Regions from separate parts of the Streptomyces sp. WP-1 genome, predicted to be linked through region 2. Evidence: riboswitches for the same ligand, from Rfam matches in the RefSeq annotation. Region 2 holds a riboswitch; each other region holds the start of a gene.

The links. Region 2 has a riboswitch for cyclic di-AMP ahead of QHG49_RS09485 (M23 family metallopeptidase). Riboswitches for the same ligand answer to the same signal wherever they lie in the genome.
Positions count from the first base shown of each region.
Region 1: another riboswitch for cyclic di-AMP. It lies ahead of QHG49_RS18580 (M23 family metallopeptidase); the one in region 2 lies ahead of QHG49_RS09485 (M23 family metallopeptidase).
Region 3: another riboswitch for cyclic di-AMP. It lies ahead of QHG49_RS20790 (transglycosylase family protein); the one in region 2 lies ahead of QHG49_RS09485 (M23 family metallopeptidase).

Region 1 is NZ_CP123923.1:4,258,564-4,263,623, forward strand. Features, by position in the region: partial or broken gene QHG49_RS18565 (signal peptidase II) at 1-123, shown strand, start outside; gene QHG49_RS18570 (dihydrofolate reductase family protein) at 156-1,346, shown strand; tRNA gene QHG49_RS18575 (tRNA-Met) at 1,393-1,466, shown strand; cyclic di-AMP (ydaO/yuaA leader) riboswitch at 1,673-1,837, shown strand; gene QHG49_RS18580 (M23 family metallopeptidase) at 1,850-2,911, shown strand; gene QHG49_RS18585 (aldo/keto reductase) at 2,980-3,924, shown strand; gene QHG49_RS18590 (PrsW family intramembrane metalloprotease) at 3,975-5,060, opposite strand, start outside.
Region 2 is NZ_CP123923.1:2,243,023-2,248,082, forward strand. Features, by position in the region: gene QHG49_RS09470 (bifunctional GNAT family N-acetyltransferase/acetate--CoA ligase family protein) at 1-224, opposite strand, end outside; gene QHG49_RS09475 (HPr family phosphocarrier protein) at 370-651, shown strand; gene QHG49_RS09480 (GntR family transcriptional regulator) at 865-1,551, opposite strand; gene QHG49_RS09485 (M23 family metallopeptidase) at 1,752-2,495, opposite strand; cyclic di-AMP (ydaO/yuaA leader) riboswitch at 2,509-2,667, opposite strand; gene QHG49_RS09490 (pitrilysin family protein) at 2,894-4,264, opposite strand; gene QHG49_RS09495 (pitrilysin family protein) at 4,282-5,060, opposite strand, start outside.
Region 3 is NZ_CP123923.1:4,733,083-4,738,142, forward strand. Features, by position in the region: gene QHG49_RS20775 (cytochrome P450) at 1-312, shown strand, start outside; gene QHG49_RS20780 (DUF899 family protein) at 306-989, opposite strand; gene QHG49_RS20785 (transglycosylase family protein) at 1,261-2,436, shown strand; cyclic di-AMP (ydaO/yuaA leader) riboswitch at 2,614-2,782, shown strand; gene QHG49_RS20790 (transglycosylase family protein) at 2,787-3,503, shown strand; gene eno (phosphopyruvate hydratase) at 4,048-5,060, shown strand, end outside.

The sequences.
Region 1 (5,060 bases), 2.0 Mb from region 2:
GACTTCAGCGTCATGGACCTCGCCGACTGGGCGATCACCGGCGGCGGCGTGCTGATCGTCGTCCTGTCCCTCACCGGGCACGACCTGGGCGACGCCCGCCGTCCCCAGGAGCAGACCGGCTGACCCGGAGCCGCACACTGGAGCCGATGAGCACCATGAGCGAGATGAGCACCGAGCGAGCCCTCCCCGAGTCCGCGCCGTACCCGTACGTGCTGCTGTCCGCCGCCGTCTCCCTCGACGGCTGCCTGGACGACACCGGCCCGGAGCGGCTGCTGCTGTCCGGACCGGCCGACTTCGACCGGGTCGACGCGGTGCGGGCCTCGGCCGACGCCCTGCTGATCGGTGCCGGCACCCTGCGGGCCGACAACCCGCGCCTGCTGGTCCGCTCGGCCGAGCGGCGCGCGGCGCGGCTCGCGCGGGGCAGGCCGGAGTACCCGCTGAAGGTCACCGTCACGGGCAGCGGCGACCTCGACCCCGGGGCCCGCTTCTGGCACACCGGCGGCGACAAGCTCGTCTACACGACCGACCGGGGCGCCGCGCGGGCCGCCCGGCTGCTCGGCGGCGCCGCCGAGGTCGTCGCGCTCGGCCCGGAGCTGGACTGGCGGGCCCTGCTCGGGCATCTGCGCGCCGAGCGCGGGATCGGCCGGCTGATGGTGGAGGGCGGCGCGACCGTGCACACCCAGCTCCTCCAGCAGGGCCTCGCCGACGAGCTGCACCTGGTCCTCGCCCCGCTGATCGTGGGCGATCCGGCCGCCCCGCGGCTGTTCGGGCCCGGCCGCTACCAGGAGGGCCGGCTGCGGCTCGTCGAGTCCCGCCGGATCGAGGACGTCGTCCTGGCGCGCTACGAGCCCACCGCGCCCGGCACCGGCCCGGTGCCCACCGCCGCCGACCGGCACTGGCTGCGCACCGCCTGCGAGCTGGCCGCGCTGTGCCCGCCCTCGGACACGGCCTTCAGCGTCGGCGCGGTCGTGGTCGCCGCCGACGGCACCGAGCTGGCCCGCGGCCACTCCCGGGAGGGCACGGATCCGGTGGTGCACGCGGAGGAGGCGGCGCTCGCCAGGACCGACCCCGCCGACCCCCGGCTGCCCGGCGCCACCGTCTACAGCAGCCTGGAGCCCTGCGCCCGCCGTGCCTCCCGCCCCGCGCCCTGCGCCGAGCTGATCCTGCGGGCGGGGGTGCGCCGGGTGGTGACCGCCTGGCGCGAGCCGGACACGTTCGTGGTGGCGGCCGACGGCACGGGGGTGCTGACCGGGGCGGGCGCCGACGTCGTCGTCCTGCCCGAGTACGAGCCCCTGGCCAAGGCCCCGAACCGGCATCTGGCGGGCGGACCCGGGGCCCCGTCGTAACCGATGTGCTTTCCACCCTGGTGATGGCGTACAGTAGAGACATCGCCGCGGGGTGGAGCAGCTCGGTAGCTCGCTGGGCTCATAACCCAGAGGTCGCAGGTTCAAATCCTGTCCCCGCTACTGATATCTCAGGGCCGGAATCCAGTTCATGGATTCCGGCCCTGAGTGTTTTCCGGACCCCGGAGACGGGGGTTGCCCGTAGTGACTGTCCGACCGCCCTGCGCACAGGTTTAATGATCAAGCCGAACGGCTTGGAAAGTTCCCCCCGGGTCTATTAACGTTCGATAACGCAGCGCGGTCGTCCCAGCCGTCACCCGCGACGGCTCCGTGCGCACGCGCCGAATCCCGCAAGGGAACCGGGGAACCACCACCTTGGGGTGAATCACGCGGACACCGCCGCGGACTCACACGAGTCCACGAGCGGTATACGCGCGTAGGAGACCTTCCTGCTCCGAACCCGTCAGCTAACCCGGTAGGCGGAGGAAGGAAAGGAGCGCGCCCCCGTGGCGTCCAACCGGCCTGCCCCAGAAACCCCGTTCGTGCCCGCTCAGCGCGAACCCGAGTCGTTCGGCCCCGGCCCCGGCCCCGCTCTCGACGACGACGGACCCTGGGAGGAGTGGAACCCCACCGAGGAGACCGTCGCCCCGGTCCGCGGCCGACACCGCGTCGCCAAGCAGCGCGGCGGCTTCGCCCGCAGCTCCACCGTCCTCGGCGTCGGTGTGATCGCCGCCGTCGGCGCGGGCGGCATCGCCGGCGCCGACACCGGCAAGCCGCCGGTCTCCATCTCGATGCCGGACATGCCGAACGTCTCGGTGCCGCACCTGTCCACCGTCGAACACTTCTTCGGTGACGACTCCACCGACGCGTCCAGGACCGAGACCGCCACCGCGCTCACCGACCTCGGGCGGACCACCGAGGGCGCCAAGGACAGCGGCGCCGGCGAGGCCCTGCGCAACCGGATCATGGCCCAGGCCGAGCAGCAGCAGGGCCAGGCCGACAGCAGGGCCACCGCCGCGATGGTCGCCGCCGCCCAGCAGCAGAGCGACGCCGCGGCCGCCAAGGCGGAGAAGGAGGCCGCCGACAAGGCCGCCGCCGCCAAGGAGAAGGCGGAGGCCGCGGCCAAGAAGGCGGCCGAGGCCAAGCGGCTGGCCGAGCTGGCCAAGCAGTACACGCTGCCCGTCGTCTCGTACACGATCACCGGCACCTTCGGGCAGCCCGGCGCCATGTGGTCCTCCGGCTACCACACCGGTCTCGACTTCGCCGCCCCCACCGGCACCCTGATCAAGGCCGTGCACGGCGGCACCGTCACCCAGGCCGGCTGGGCCGGCGCCTACGGCTACCGCACCGTCCTCACCCTGGACGACGGCACCGAGCTGTGGTTCTGCCACCAGTCCTCGATCAATGTCTCGGCCGGCCAGAAGGTCACCACCGGCGAGGTCATCGGCCGCGTCGGCGCCACCGGCAATGTCACCGGGCCGCACCTGCACCTGGAGGTCCACCCGAACGGGCAGGCCACCGCCGTCGACCCCGCGCCCTGGCTGCGCGACAAGGGCCTCAACCCCTGACGGAATCCGCGCGGATCTCCCCACCGGCGGCGGAATGCGATCATCCGCCGCCGGTGTTGATGTGAAGCATGACTTCTCTGCGCACACTGGGCACTTCCGACCTCGAGGTCTTCCCGCTCTGCCTGGGCGGCAACGTCTTCGGCTGGACCGCCGACGAGCAGACCTCCTTCGCCGTCCTGGACGCGTACACGGCCGCGGGCGGCAACTTCATCGACACCGCCGACTCCTACAGCGCCTGGGTCGAGGGCCACCAGGGCGGCGAGTCCGAGACCGTCATCGGCAAGTGGGTCAAGGCCCGCGGCAACCGCTCCGACGTCGTCATCGCCACCAAGGTCAGCCAGCACCCGCAGTACAAGGGCCTGTCCGCGGCCAACATCAAAGCCGCCGCCGACGCCTCCCTGACCCGTCTGGGCACGGACCACATCGACCTCTACTACACCCACTTCGACCAGCCCGAGGTGCCGGTCGAGGAGATCATCGGCGCGCTGGACGAGCTGGTGAAGGCAGGCAAGGTCCGGCAGATCGCCGCGTCCAACATCAGCGCCGAGCGGCTGCGGGAGTCCCTGGACTTCTCCACCCGCGAGAACCTGGCCCGCTATGTGGCGCTCCAGCCGCACTACAACCTGGTCTCCCGGGACACCTACGAGGGCCCGCTCCAGGACCTCGTCGCCCGCGAGGGCCTGTCCACGGTGCCGTACTTCGCGCTCGCCTCGGGCTTCCTGACCGGCAAGTACCGGCCCGGCGCGACGGTGGACAGCGCCCGTGCCGGCGGGGCCGCGAAGTACGCGGAGACCGAGCGCGGCCAGAAGGTCCTCGCCGCCCTCGACGAGATCGCCGCCGCGCACGACGCCCCGCACGCCACCGTCGCCCTCGCCTGGCTGGCCGCCCAGCCGACCGTCACCGCCCCCATCGCCTCGGCCCGCGCCCTGGAGCAGCTCCCGCCGCTGCTGGCCGTCGGCGACCTGAAGCTGACGGACGCCGAGCTGAAGAAGCTGACGGACGCTTCGGCGTAGGACACATCCGGGAGGGACCCGATCCGGGGGGGGGTGCGTATCCGGAGGGGTCACATCCGGTACGGGTTGTACGACGGGTACGGCGCACCCGGGTAGCCGTAGCCGGGCCCCGGGCCCTGCGCGTAGCCGTGTCCGGGGCCCTGCGGATACCCGTACCCGGGCCCGTGCCCCGGCCCCCGCACATACGCGTGCCCGTACGGCGCGGGTGCCCACCCCGCCGGGACGGGCGCGGGGGCCGCTCTGCGGGCCGCGTACTCCAGGGCGGGGCGGGCGGCCTCCCGGCGCTGCCACAGCTCCTGGAGCAGCTCCCGCTCCCGGGCGGCGAAGTCCGCGCCCGCCCGGCCGCGGCGGCCCCGCGCGCGCAGCTGCGCGAGGGCGGTGGCGTACGTCTCGTACTGCGCGACCGCCCGTGCCATGGGGCGGCCCGCGTGGTGGCGGGCGTAGTCGCGGGCCATGCGGCGGGCCCGCATCGAGCCGAGCGCGAAGGGCTCGGCCGGGCCAAGCCAGCCGGCCAGCACGTACGTGGGCAGCTCCTCGCGCACCGTGCGCAGCTCCCGCTGCCGGGTCCAGATCCCGAGCCAGGTCAGCAGCCCGAACACGGGCAGCATGAAGGTGCCGTAGACGGCGAGGAAGCCGTACTGCCCGAAGCTCGCGGAGCCGTTCCACAGGGCGTGCATGCACATCGCGAGGAGCAGTCCGCCGAGCGGGATCAGCAGCCGCCGCGCGCGCCCGCGGGAGCCGTACACCGCGGCGAGGCCGAAGCCGATGCCGGTGCAGGTGGTGAACAGGGGGTGCGCGAACGGGGACATCACGATGCGCACGAAGAAGGTGGCGGCGGTGACGGAGACGATGCCGTGGCCGCCGGTGACCTGGTCGGTGCCGAAGGCCGTGCCGAGATAGAGGATGTTCTCGGTGAACGCGAAGCCGGTGGCGGTGATCCCGGCTATCACCATCCCGTCCACGACCCCGGTGAACTCGCGTCTGCGGAAGAGGAAGACCAGCAGGACGGCCGCGGCCTTGGCGGACTCCTCGACGATCGGCGCTATCACGGTGGCGCCGAGGGTGTTGGCGCCCGCCGGGTCCGCGGTGGAGGTGGCTATCCACTTGGTCGCGAAGCTGTTGGCGACGATGGCTAT
Region 2 (5,060 bases):
TGGGTGAAGCGGTGGACGTCCTTGGCGGAGAGCCGGGGGTAAGGGGCGAAGAAACGGTAGTACTTGGATTCGTCCGAGACCTGCTCGTAGAAGTGGACCAGGCGGTCGGCGTCGTCGACGGTGATGGGCCGGATGCGAGCGGTCCCGCCGTCCCGCAGCACCACGTCAGCCTCCCAGTGCGCGGGGTACTCATACCGGCTCTGCGGTTCCGCCGAGGTTCGCATGGGGCCCAGCGTACGGCTCGCGTACGACAACGGCGCGGGGCACTCTGTGGAGCACGGCGGAGGGGGTGCGCAGCCCCTCTTCTGGCACGCGTCACGATATGGAACACTGGTCTAGACAACCCTGAACAGTGAAGGGCAGCAACACATGGCTGAGCGCCGCGTCAACGTCGGCTGGGCCGAGGGTCTTCACGCCCGCCCCGCCTCCATCTTCGTCCGGGCCGCCACGGCCGCAGGTATCCCGGTGACGATCAGCAAGGCCGGCGGCACCCCGGTCAACGCGGCGTCCATGCTGGGTGTTCTGGGCCTGGGTGCCCAGGGCGGCGAGGAGATCGTGCTCGCCTCTGACGCCGAGGGCGCGGACGCCGCCCTGGACCGGCTGGCCAAGCTGGTCACCGAGGGCCTGGAAGAGCTTCCCGAGACGGTCTGAGCGGGATCCGGACAGGTCCAGGCGGATTTTGAGAAGCCGCGCCATCCCCAGCGGGTGGCGCGGCTTCCGCGTTTCTGGCGCGGTTTCCGCGTTTTCGGAGTGCCACCGCATTAGCCATGAGCAGCTTTCACCTCGGCCCGCTCACGGGAATTCAGGACACCGGGAAATACGCGACTGCCGAATATCCCACCCACTTTGTATACGGCACCCGTGTTAATTCCCCGCACCGGACATGTTTACGGCATGTTGCGAAGTCCGCGTGCGCGCCGCGGCCCCCGGGATCCGCAGCCGGTGCGCCGCCGTCGCCCGCTCGGTGTGCAGCGCGGTCACCGCGCGGGCGCGCTCGCCGTCGCCGCGGGCCACCGCGTCCACGATCGCGCCGTGCTCCGCCCAGGTGCCGACCAGGTCGGGCGGTGTGTCCACCGTGTACATCCAGGCGATCTTGTGGCGCAGCTGGACGAGTGTCGAGGTCAGCGAGGGGCTGCCGCAGGACTGGGCCAGCGTCTCGTGGAACCAGCCGTCCAGGGCGCGCAGGTCCTCGCTGCCGCCCCTCCTGGCGCGCTCCTGACCCAGCCGGACCAGGCCGCGCAGCACCTTGAGATGGGCCTCGGTACGGCGCCGGGCGGCCCGCGCCGCACCGAGCGGTTCCAGGAGCAGGCGCATCTCCAGCAGGTCGGCGGCCTCCTGCTCGGTCGGTTCGGCCACGCAGGCGCCCGCGTGCCGGCGGGTCACCACGAAGCCCTCCGCCTCCAGGGTGCGCAGGGCCTCGCGCACGGGGACACGGGAGACGCCGTAGCGGCGGGCGAGCACCTCCTCGGTGAGGCGGCCGCCGCGTTCGAGGGCGCCGGCGACGATGTCGTCCCGGATCGCCGTGCACACCGATTGCGCCGGAATACGCATGACCGACCTCCGCCTTAATACCCGCGACACGACACCGACGACGGACGCGTGTTTTCCGTGACTCTATTCCACCGCGCCGGAATTTCCGATGGCGGTCCCCGAACCATGGATATTTTTTGGACAGGGTCCGGGGAGAACCGCCGGGGAATGGCGAAAGCCCCGGCCGGGTGGGCCGGGGCTTTCGATGCCGTGCGGGTGGGTCAGACGTTCACGCCGTGGCCGCGGAGGTAGGCGAGGGGGTCGACGTCGGAGCCGTAGTCGGGGCCGGTGCGCGCCTCGAAGTGCAGATGCGGGCCGGTGACGTTGCCGGTCGCGCCGGACAGGCCGATCTGCTCGCCCGCGGTGACCTGCTGGCCCACCGTGACACCGATGGACGACAGATGGCCGTACTGGGTGTACATGCCGTCGGCCATGCGGAGCACGATCTGGTTGCCGTACGCCCCGCCCCAGCCGGTGGAGACGACGGTGCCGGCGCCGACCGCGTGCACGGAGGTACCGGTCATCGCGTGGAAGTCGATACCGGTGTGGGAGCCGGAGGACCACAGAGAGCTGCTGGCCTTGTAGCCCGTGGACACGTAGGAGTGCGCGATCGGGGCGACGAAGGCGTTCAGCCGCTTGCGCTCGGCCTCGCGGGCGGCGCGGGCCTTGGCCGCGCGGGCCTCCTTCGCGCGCACCGCCGCGGCCTTCTCGGCCGCCTCGTGCTCGGCGATCCGCTGCTGGGCGACGGCCTGGGCGTCGATGTGCTCGGCGAGGTCGTCGCCGGCGGTGAGCACCGGGGTGAGGCCGGTCTGCTCGACGGTGTGCTCGGCGGCGAGCGCCGGGGACGCGGCGAGGGTGCCGATGACACCGGTGGTCGTCAGGGCCGCGACGCCGGCCGCCTGGGCGGCGGTGCGCTTGACCCGGCCGGGCTTGCGGTGCTTCCCGGCGGCGCAAATGAACGCCATGTGTGTGGCTGTTCCTTTCCTTCCCTCTCGCCTACCGGGTTAGCTGACGGGTTCGGAGCAGGAAGGTCTCCTACGGGCCCCGCGCTCGCGCACGGACGCCCGATTCACCCCAGGGACGTGTGGGTCCCCGGCTCCCCTGGCTCGCGCCCCGGGGACTCGGCGATGGCTGTCCGGTGCCGCGGCTGCGGCGCACTGCCCGACGGACAACCCGGACGACGCTAAGCGGACCGGCTTCCAATCCCCAAACAGAACGCGGTTTTTGTAAGCCATCCCACAGGGCAGACGGGCAACCTCCGCCTTAATCCGGACATCTGGGGAGGAGAGTGGAACAAAGTGGGGCCCTGACGACCCGTAGGCCGTCAGGGCCCCACCCCCAAGGGGGTCGCGGGCGCGTGCGGTTACTCGGCCGCCACCACGGTGACCTCGCCGATGCCCAGCGCCTCGACCGGCGCCTTGATCTCCGAGGCGTCACCCACGAGGACCGTCACCAGGCGGTCCACCGGGAAGGCGTTGACGACCGCCGCGGTGGCCTCCACGGTGCCCGTCGCGGCCAACTGCCGGTACAGCGTCGCCTGGAAGTCGTCGGGCAGGTGCTGCTCCACCTGGTCGGCGAGCGTGGCCGCCACGGCCGCCGCGGTCTCGTACTTCAGCGGCGCGACCCCGACGAGGTTCTGCACGGCGACGTCCCGCTCGGCGTCGGTCAGGCCCTCCGCCGCGAGGGTGCGCAGCACCTTCCACAGGTCGTCCAGCGCGGGGCCGGTGTTGGGGGTGTCCACGGAGCCGCTGATGGCCAGCATGGAGGCGCCGTTGCCGTCGGGTCCGGAGCGGAGCACCTGGCCGAACGCGCGCACACCGTAGGTGTAGCCCTTCTCCTCGCGCAGGACGCGGTCCAGGCGGGAGGTGAGGGTGCCGCCGAGGCAGTAGGTGCCGAGCACCTGGGCGGGCCACACCCGGTCGTGCCGGTCCGAGCCGACCCGGCCGATGAGCAGCTGCGTCTGGACGGCGCCGGGCCGGTCGACGATGACGACACGCCCGGTGTCGTCGGCCGTCACCGCGGGCACGGGGCGGGGCTCGCCCGGGGTGCCGGTCCAGGCGCCCAGGGTCTCGCCGAGCAGCGCGTCCAGGTCGATGCCGGTGAGGTCGCCGACCACGACCGCGGTGGCGGTGGCGGGGCGCACATGGCGGTCGTAGAACGCGCGTACGGCGGCCGCGTCGATCTTCTCGACGGTCTCCTCGGTGCCCTGGCGCGACCGGGACATGCGCGCGGTCGCCGGGAACAGCTCCTTGGAGAGCTCCTTGGCGGCGCGGCGGGCGGGGCTGGCCAGCTCGTGCGGGATCTCGTCCAGGCGGTTGCGGACCAGCCGCTCGATCTCGCTCTCGGCGAAGGCGGGGGCGCGCAGCGCGTCCGCGGTCAGGGCGAGGCCCCTGGCCAGGCGCGAGGCGGGGACCTCCAGGCTGATCCGGACGCCGGGGTGGTCGGCGTGGGCGTCCAGGGTGGCGCCCGCGCGCTCCAGCTCGGCGGCGAACTCCTCGGCGGAGTGCTTGTCGGTGCCCTCGGAGAAGGCGCGCGCCATGATGGTGGCGACGCCGTCCAGGCCGGCCGGCTCGGCGTCCAGCGGGGCGTCCAGGAGCACCTCGACGGCCACGACCTGCTGGCCGGGACGGTGGCAGCGCAGCACGGTCAGGCCGTTGTCGAGCGCGCCGCGTTCGGGGGCCGGGAAGGCCCACGGCTTCGCCTCGCCGGCCTGCGGCTGCGGGTGGAAGTCCATGGTGGCGAGCTGCTCGGTCACTTGGCCGTCTCCTCGTTCTCGTTTCCGGCCTCTACGGTGGCCTGTGACTCGGGGTCCTCGGGCACCTCGGCGTCCTCGACGGCCTGCGGGGACTTCGGCTCGTAGACCAGGACCGCGCGGTTGTCGGGGCGCAGCCGGGCCTTGGCGACCTCCTGGACCTCCTCGGGGGTGACCTCCAGGATGCGCTGCACGGCGTTCAGGGCGAGCTGCGGGTCGCCGAACAGGACGGCGTAGCGGCACAGTTCGTCGGCGCGGCCCGCGACGGTGCCGAGCCGGTCCAGCCACTCGCGCTCCAACTGGGCCTGGGCGCGCTCCATCTCCTCCGCGGTGGGGCCCTCCTCGGCGAACCGGGCCAGCTCCTCGTCGATGGCGGTCTCGATGACCGGCACCTCGACGTCGCCGGAGGTCTTCACGTCCAGCCAGCCCATGGAGGGCGCGCCGGCCAGCCGCAGCAGCCCGAAGCCGGCCGCGACGGCCGTACGGTCGCGCCGCACCAGCCGGTTGTACAGCCGGGAGGACTCGCCGCCGCCGAGGACGGTCAGGGCGAGGTCGGCCGCGTCGCACTCACGCGTGCCGTCCTGCGGCAGCCGGTAGGCGGCCATCAGGGCGCGCGCCGGGACCTCCTCGACGACGACCTCGCGCAGCTGCTCGCCGATGACCTCCGGCAGGGAGCCGTCACGGGGCGCGGGCTTGCCGTCGTGGCCCGGGATGGAGCCGAAGTACTTCTCGATCCAGGCGAGGGTCTGCTCGGGGTCGATGTCGCCGACCACGGAGA
Region 3 (5,060 bases), 2.5 Mb from region 2:
GACATCGCGCCCGGCGACCCGGTGCTCGTCGTACTGGCCGCCGCCGACCGGGACCCGGAGCGGTTCGCGGACCCGGACACACTGGACCTCGGCCGGCGGGACAACCAGCACCTCGGGTACGGACACGGCATCCACTACTGCCTGGGCGCCCCGCTCGCCCGTCTGGAGGGGCAGACCGCGCTGGCCACCCTGCTGACCCGGCTGCCCGACCTGCGGCTCGCCGCCGAACCGGACGAGCTGCGCTGGCGCGGCGGGCTCATCATGCGGGGCCTGCGCACCCTGCCGGTGGAGTTCACCCCGCCCGCTCAGTAGTCCAGGCCCGCGGACCAGTCGCCCCGGCCGCCCGGCGTCAGGTCGAGCAGATGCCAGACGGGGTTGAGGAGATCGATGCCGCGCTGGTCGATGTCCTCGGCCATCCGGGGGTGCGCGGAGTAGAAGTGCCGGACCGTGCCGTCCGCGTCCCGGGTGAAGACCGAGACGGTCGAGTCCTGGACGCCGTCCTCGTCCTCGCTGCCCAGGTCGTACTTGAAGGTGCTGTCCCCGGCGCTCAGCAGCCGCAGCCGGGACCAGCCGCGGGCGCGGGCGTGCCGGCGCAGGGTGGGCAGGTCGGCGGCGGCCACCACCACCAGGTCGGCGTTCCGCTCGACCTGGTGGGCGACGCCGTCGAAGCCGTCGAGCCACAGGGTGCACATCGGGCAGGGATCGGTCTGCCGTTTGCCGTACATGAAGTGGTAGACGAGCAGGGCCCGCTCGGGGCCGCCGGTGAACAGCTCGCCCAGCCGGACCTCGCGCACGGGTTCGTCGCCCGCGTCCAGGTCGGCGGGGCCCTCCAGGAAGACGTAGTCGTCCACCTCGGCCCCCGGCGGCAGCGCCCGGCGCAGGGCCGCGACCCGTTCGCGCTCGCGCATCAGCTCGATCTCGGCGCGGCGCAGCTCCTCGCGGGCGGCGAGGTACTCCGTGGACTCACCGTGCAACCGGGTGTGCCGCATCTTGTGTCCTCCTGGGTGAACAGCCCCCCGAAATCAGGTCGGTTCCATGGTTCCGGGCGCCGTGTGCCCCGGGAATGAGGCGTCGCCGTGCCCGACGGGTGAAACGGGACGTGACGGAGCGGAGGGGCGGACGTCCAATTCTGTGATCTTCGCGTTATCCGCGCGGCATGAACTTGTGACAAGTGATCGTCTGCCGCTACCTTCACCCCTCAGCGCGGCGACCGGCACCACCCGCCGCGCCGGTCCCCGCCGTCGTACGAAAGGCTTCCGCATGATCTCCGGGAACGGTCGTCACCGCCGCCCCCGTCAGGCTCCGGCCCTCCTCGTCGCGGCCGGAGTGACCGGCTCCGCCATCGCCATCCCGCTGCTCGGCGCCGCCAGCGCCCACGCGGCCGACGGCACCACCTGGGACAAGGTCGCCAACTGCGAGAGCGGCGGCGCCTGGAGCGCCGACCCGGGCAACGGGTACTACGGCGGTCTCCAGATATCCCAGGACGACTGGGCCGCGTACGGCGGCACGCAGTACGCCTCCTCCGCCGACCAGGCCAGCCGCTCGCAGCAGATCGCCGTGGCCGAGAAGATCCTCAAGGACAAGGGCACCGCGCCCTGGGCCACCTGCGCCCTGCTGTCCGGACTGACCTCGAACTCCGGTTCGGTGAACGTCGATCCGGGCGTCAGCGGCAGCGGCGGCAGCGACAGCGGCCAGGGCGACGGCACCACCGACCCGTCCGGCCTGCCCGACTCCTCCACCCCGTCCGGCACGCAGAGCGGCGACCAGGACGGCGGCGGCACCGGCAGCGGCTCCGGCACGGGCTCCAGCACCGGTTCCGGCTCCGGGAAGGACTCCACCGACCCGTCCGGCCCGTCCGACCCCTCCGCCTCGCCGAGCCACGGTTCCGGCAAGCAGACCGGCAAGGACGCGAGCCCGCACCCGGGCGAGCACACCGGCACGTCCGGCACCGGCACGTCCGGCACCGGCACGTCCGGCACCGGCACGTCCGGCACGGGCACCCCCGCCCCGGACCCGTCCGACCCGTCCTCGTCGGACCCCTCCGCCCCGGGCACGCCGTCCGCGCCCACCGGCGGCTCCACGCCGTCCGCGCCGTCCACCGGCACCCTGGACAACCCCCAGCAGACCGTCGGCTCTTGGAACCTGGTCGACACCGGGGCCCTCACCGGCGGACGTCACCGCGGCGGCAACGCGGACGAAAGCACGGCAAACGGGCAGAACGACTCGACCGCCGGCCGCCACGCCTCCCGCGAGCCGGGCAGCTACACCGTCCGCCAGGGCGACTCGCTGAGCGTCATCGCCGACTCCCTTGACGTGAACGGCGGATGGCACACGCTCTACGCCGCGAACAAGAAGGTCGTGGGCGCCGACCCGAACCACATCACCGCCGGTCAGACCCTGAAAGTCGGTGACGAAACGGACGCGGACCAGGGCTAGTTGGCGCCCCACTTGATCGCTAAATGTCCGATTTGGTGAAAGTGTGGGATGAGTCTCAGAAGCCTTGATCGTCTTTGAAATTCCGCGGATCACGTGGCTACGGTCAAGGCCGCTCGTCACCACGAGCCCCGGCGGCCGCAACGCCGAATCCTGCCAGCGGCTGCCCGGGAACAGTCGTCGCGTCAAGCGCCGAAGGCAGGAGCGGGGGACCCAAGGTAAGTGCCGGGCCCGGCAGTTGATGCCGGACCGGCTCGGGGTGAAGCCACGCCTCCACGGGAGGGGTGGCCGGGCAACTCAACCGGCCCGAACCCGACAGCTCACCTCGCAGGCGTCGGTGAGGGGATCGTTCCATGCTGTTTTCCGGCAAGGGCAAGCACCGTCGTCCGTCCAAGGCCGTCCGCGTCGTCACGCTCGCCGGTGTCACCGGTGCCGCTGTCGCCGCTCCGCTGATGGCCACCGGCACCGCCTCCGCCGCCACCGCCTCCCAGTGGGACGCGGTCGCCCAGTGCGAGTCCGGCGGCAACTGGGCCATCAACACCGGCAACGGTTACTACGGCGGTGTGCAGTTCTCCGCCTCGACCTGGGCCGCGTACGGCGGTACCGCCTACGCGTCCACCGCCGACAAGGCCAGCAAGTCGCAGCAGATCACCGTCGCCGAGAAGGTTCTCGCGGCGCAGGGCAAGGGCGCCTGGCCGGTCTGCGGTACGGGTCTGAGCAGCACCCCGTACGGCGGCTCCGCCTCCACGACCACCCCGTCGGACAGCACCGCCACCCGCTCCACGGACGAGCAGGCCGCCACGCGCTCCACCCAGCGCACCACCCCGGCGCCGAGCAAGTCCACGAGCACCTCCACCGGCTCCTCCGCGAGCAAGACCGTCACCACCCCGACCGGCAAGAAGGTCAAGAAGGGTGACGGCGAGTACAAGGTGGTCAAGGGCGACACCCTCAGCTCCATCGCGTCCGCGCACCACGTGGCCGGCGGCTGGGGGAAGCTGTTCGACCTGAACAAGGACATCGTGGACAACGCCGACCTGATCTACCCGGGCCAGCAGCTCCACCTGAAGTAGTCCGACCCGAAGGGGTACGGCCCCCCGGTGCCGTACCCCCGATGCCCTGCCCCCAAGGGCCCGCCCCGTCCCCACGGGTGCGGGAGCCTCTCTCCGAGGCGACCGCGGACCCGCCGCGACAAGCCCCGAGAACCCGGCCCCCGGTGACCGCCCCCCAACGGCCCCAGGGACCAGCCCCCAGGGGCCAACCCCCACGGACCAGCCCCCCAGGGGCCAACCCCCTAGGGCTCACCCCCGGGGACCCACCCCCCCCACGGTTCTCCCGGCCCCCCGGCCCCCCGTCCCCCCAACCCCCCCCACCCCGGCGCGTTTCCCCCGTATGCGCCGGGGTGGGGTCTTGTGTTTTCCCGGCCTTCAGCCAGGTCTCATCCGCGAACCCCTTTGTTCCGGTGGTGAACAATAGGTACCGTCTGCATGTCCCCGTCGCCCACCAGACGGTCGGTCGGTGGCTGGCGACCCCGGGACCGTTAGGCTCTAGTCGCAAGGCGCAGCCGCACGGCCGCCGCCCCGCACTTCCAGCGTCACATCCAAGAAGGAGATGCTCGTGCCGTCCATCGACGTCGTCGTAGCCCGGGAAATCCTGGACTCCCGAGGCAACCCCACGGTCGAGGTCGAGGTCGGCCTCGACGACGGCAGCACCGGTCGTGCCGCCGTCCCGTCCGGCGCCTCCACCGGCGCCTTCGAGGCCATCGAGCTGCGCGACGGTGACCCCAACCGCTACCTGGGCAAGGGTGTCGAGAAGGCCGTCCTCGCCGTCATCGAGCAGATCGGCCCGGAGCTGGTCGGCTACGACGCCACCGAGCAGCGGCTGATCGACCAGGCCATGTTCGACCTGGACGCCACCGACAACAAGGGCTCGCTGGGCGCCAACGCCATCCTCGGCGTCTCCCTGGCCGTCGCGCACGCCGCCTCCGAGGCGTCCGACCTGCCGCTCTTCCGCTACCTGGGCGGCCCCAACGCGCACCTGCTGCCGGTGCCGATGATGAACATCCTGAACGGCGGCTCGCACGCCGACTCGAACGTGGACATCCAGGAGTTCATGATCGCCCCGATCGGCGCGGAGTCCTTCTCCGAGGCGCTGCGCTGGGGTGCCGAGGTCTACCACACCCTCAAGAAGGTCCTGAAGAACAAGGGCCTGGCCACCGGTCTCGGCGACGAGGGCGGCTTCGCCCCGAACCTCGGCTCCAACCGCGAGGCCCTGGACCTCATCCTTGAGGCCATCAAGGAAGCCGGCTACACGCCCGGCGAGCAGATCGCCCTCGCCCTCGACGTCGCCGCCTCCGAGTTCTACAAGGACGGCTCGTACCTCTTCGAGGGCAAGGAGCGCTCCGCCGCCGAGATGACGGAGTACTACGAGGAGCTGGTGGCGGCCTACCCGCTGGTCTCCATCGAGGACCCGCTGTTCGAGGACGACTGGAGCGGCTGGCAGGTCCTCACCGAGCGCCTCGGCGACAAGGTCCAGATCGTCGGCGACGACCTGTTCGTCACCAACCCCGAGCGTCTGGCCCGCGGCATCGAGGAGGGCTCCGCCAACGCCCTGCTGGTCAAGGTCAACCA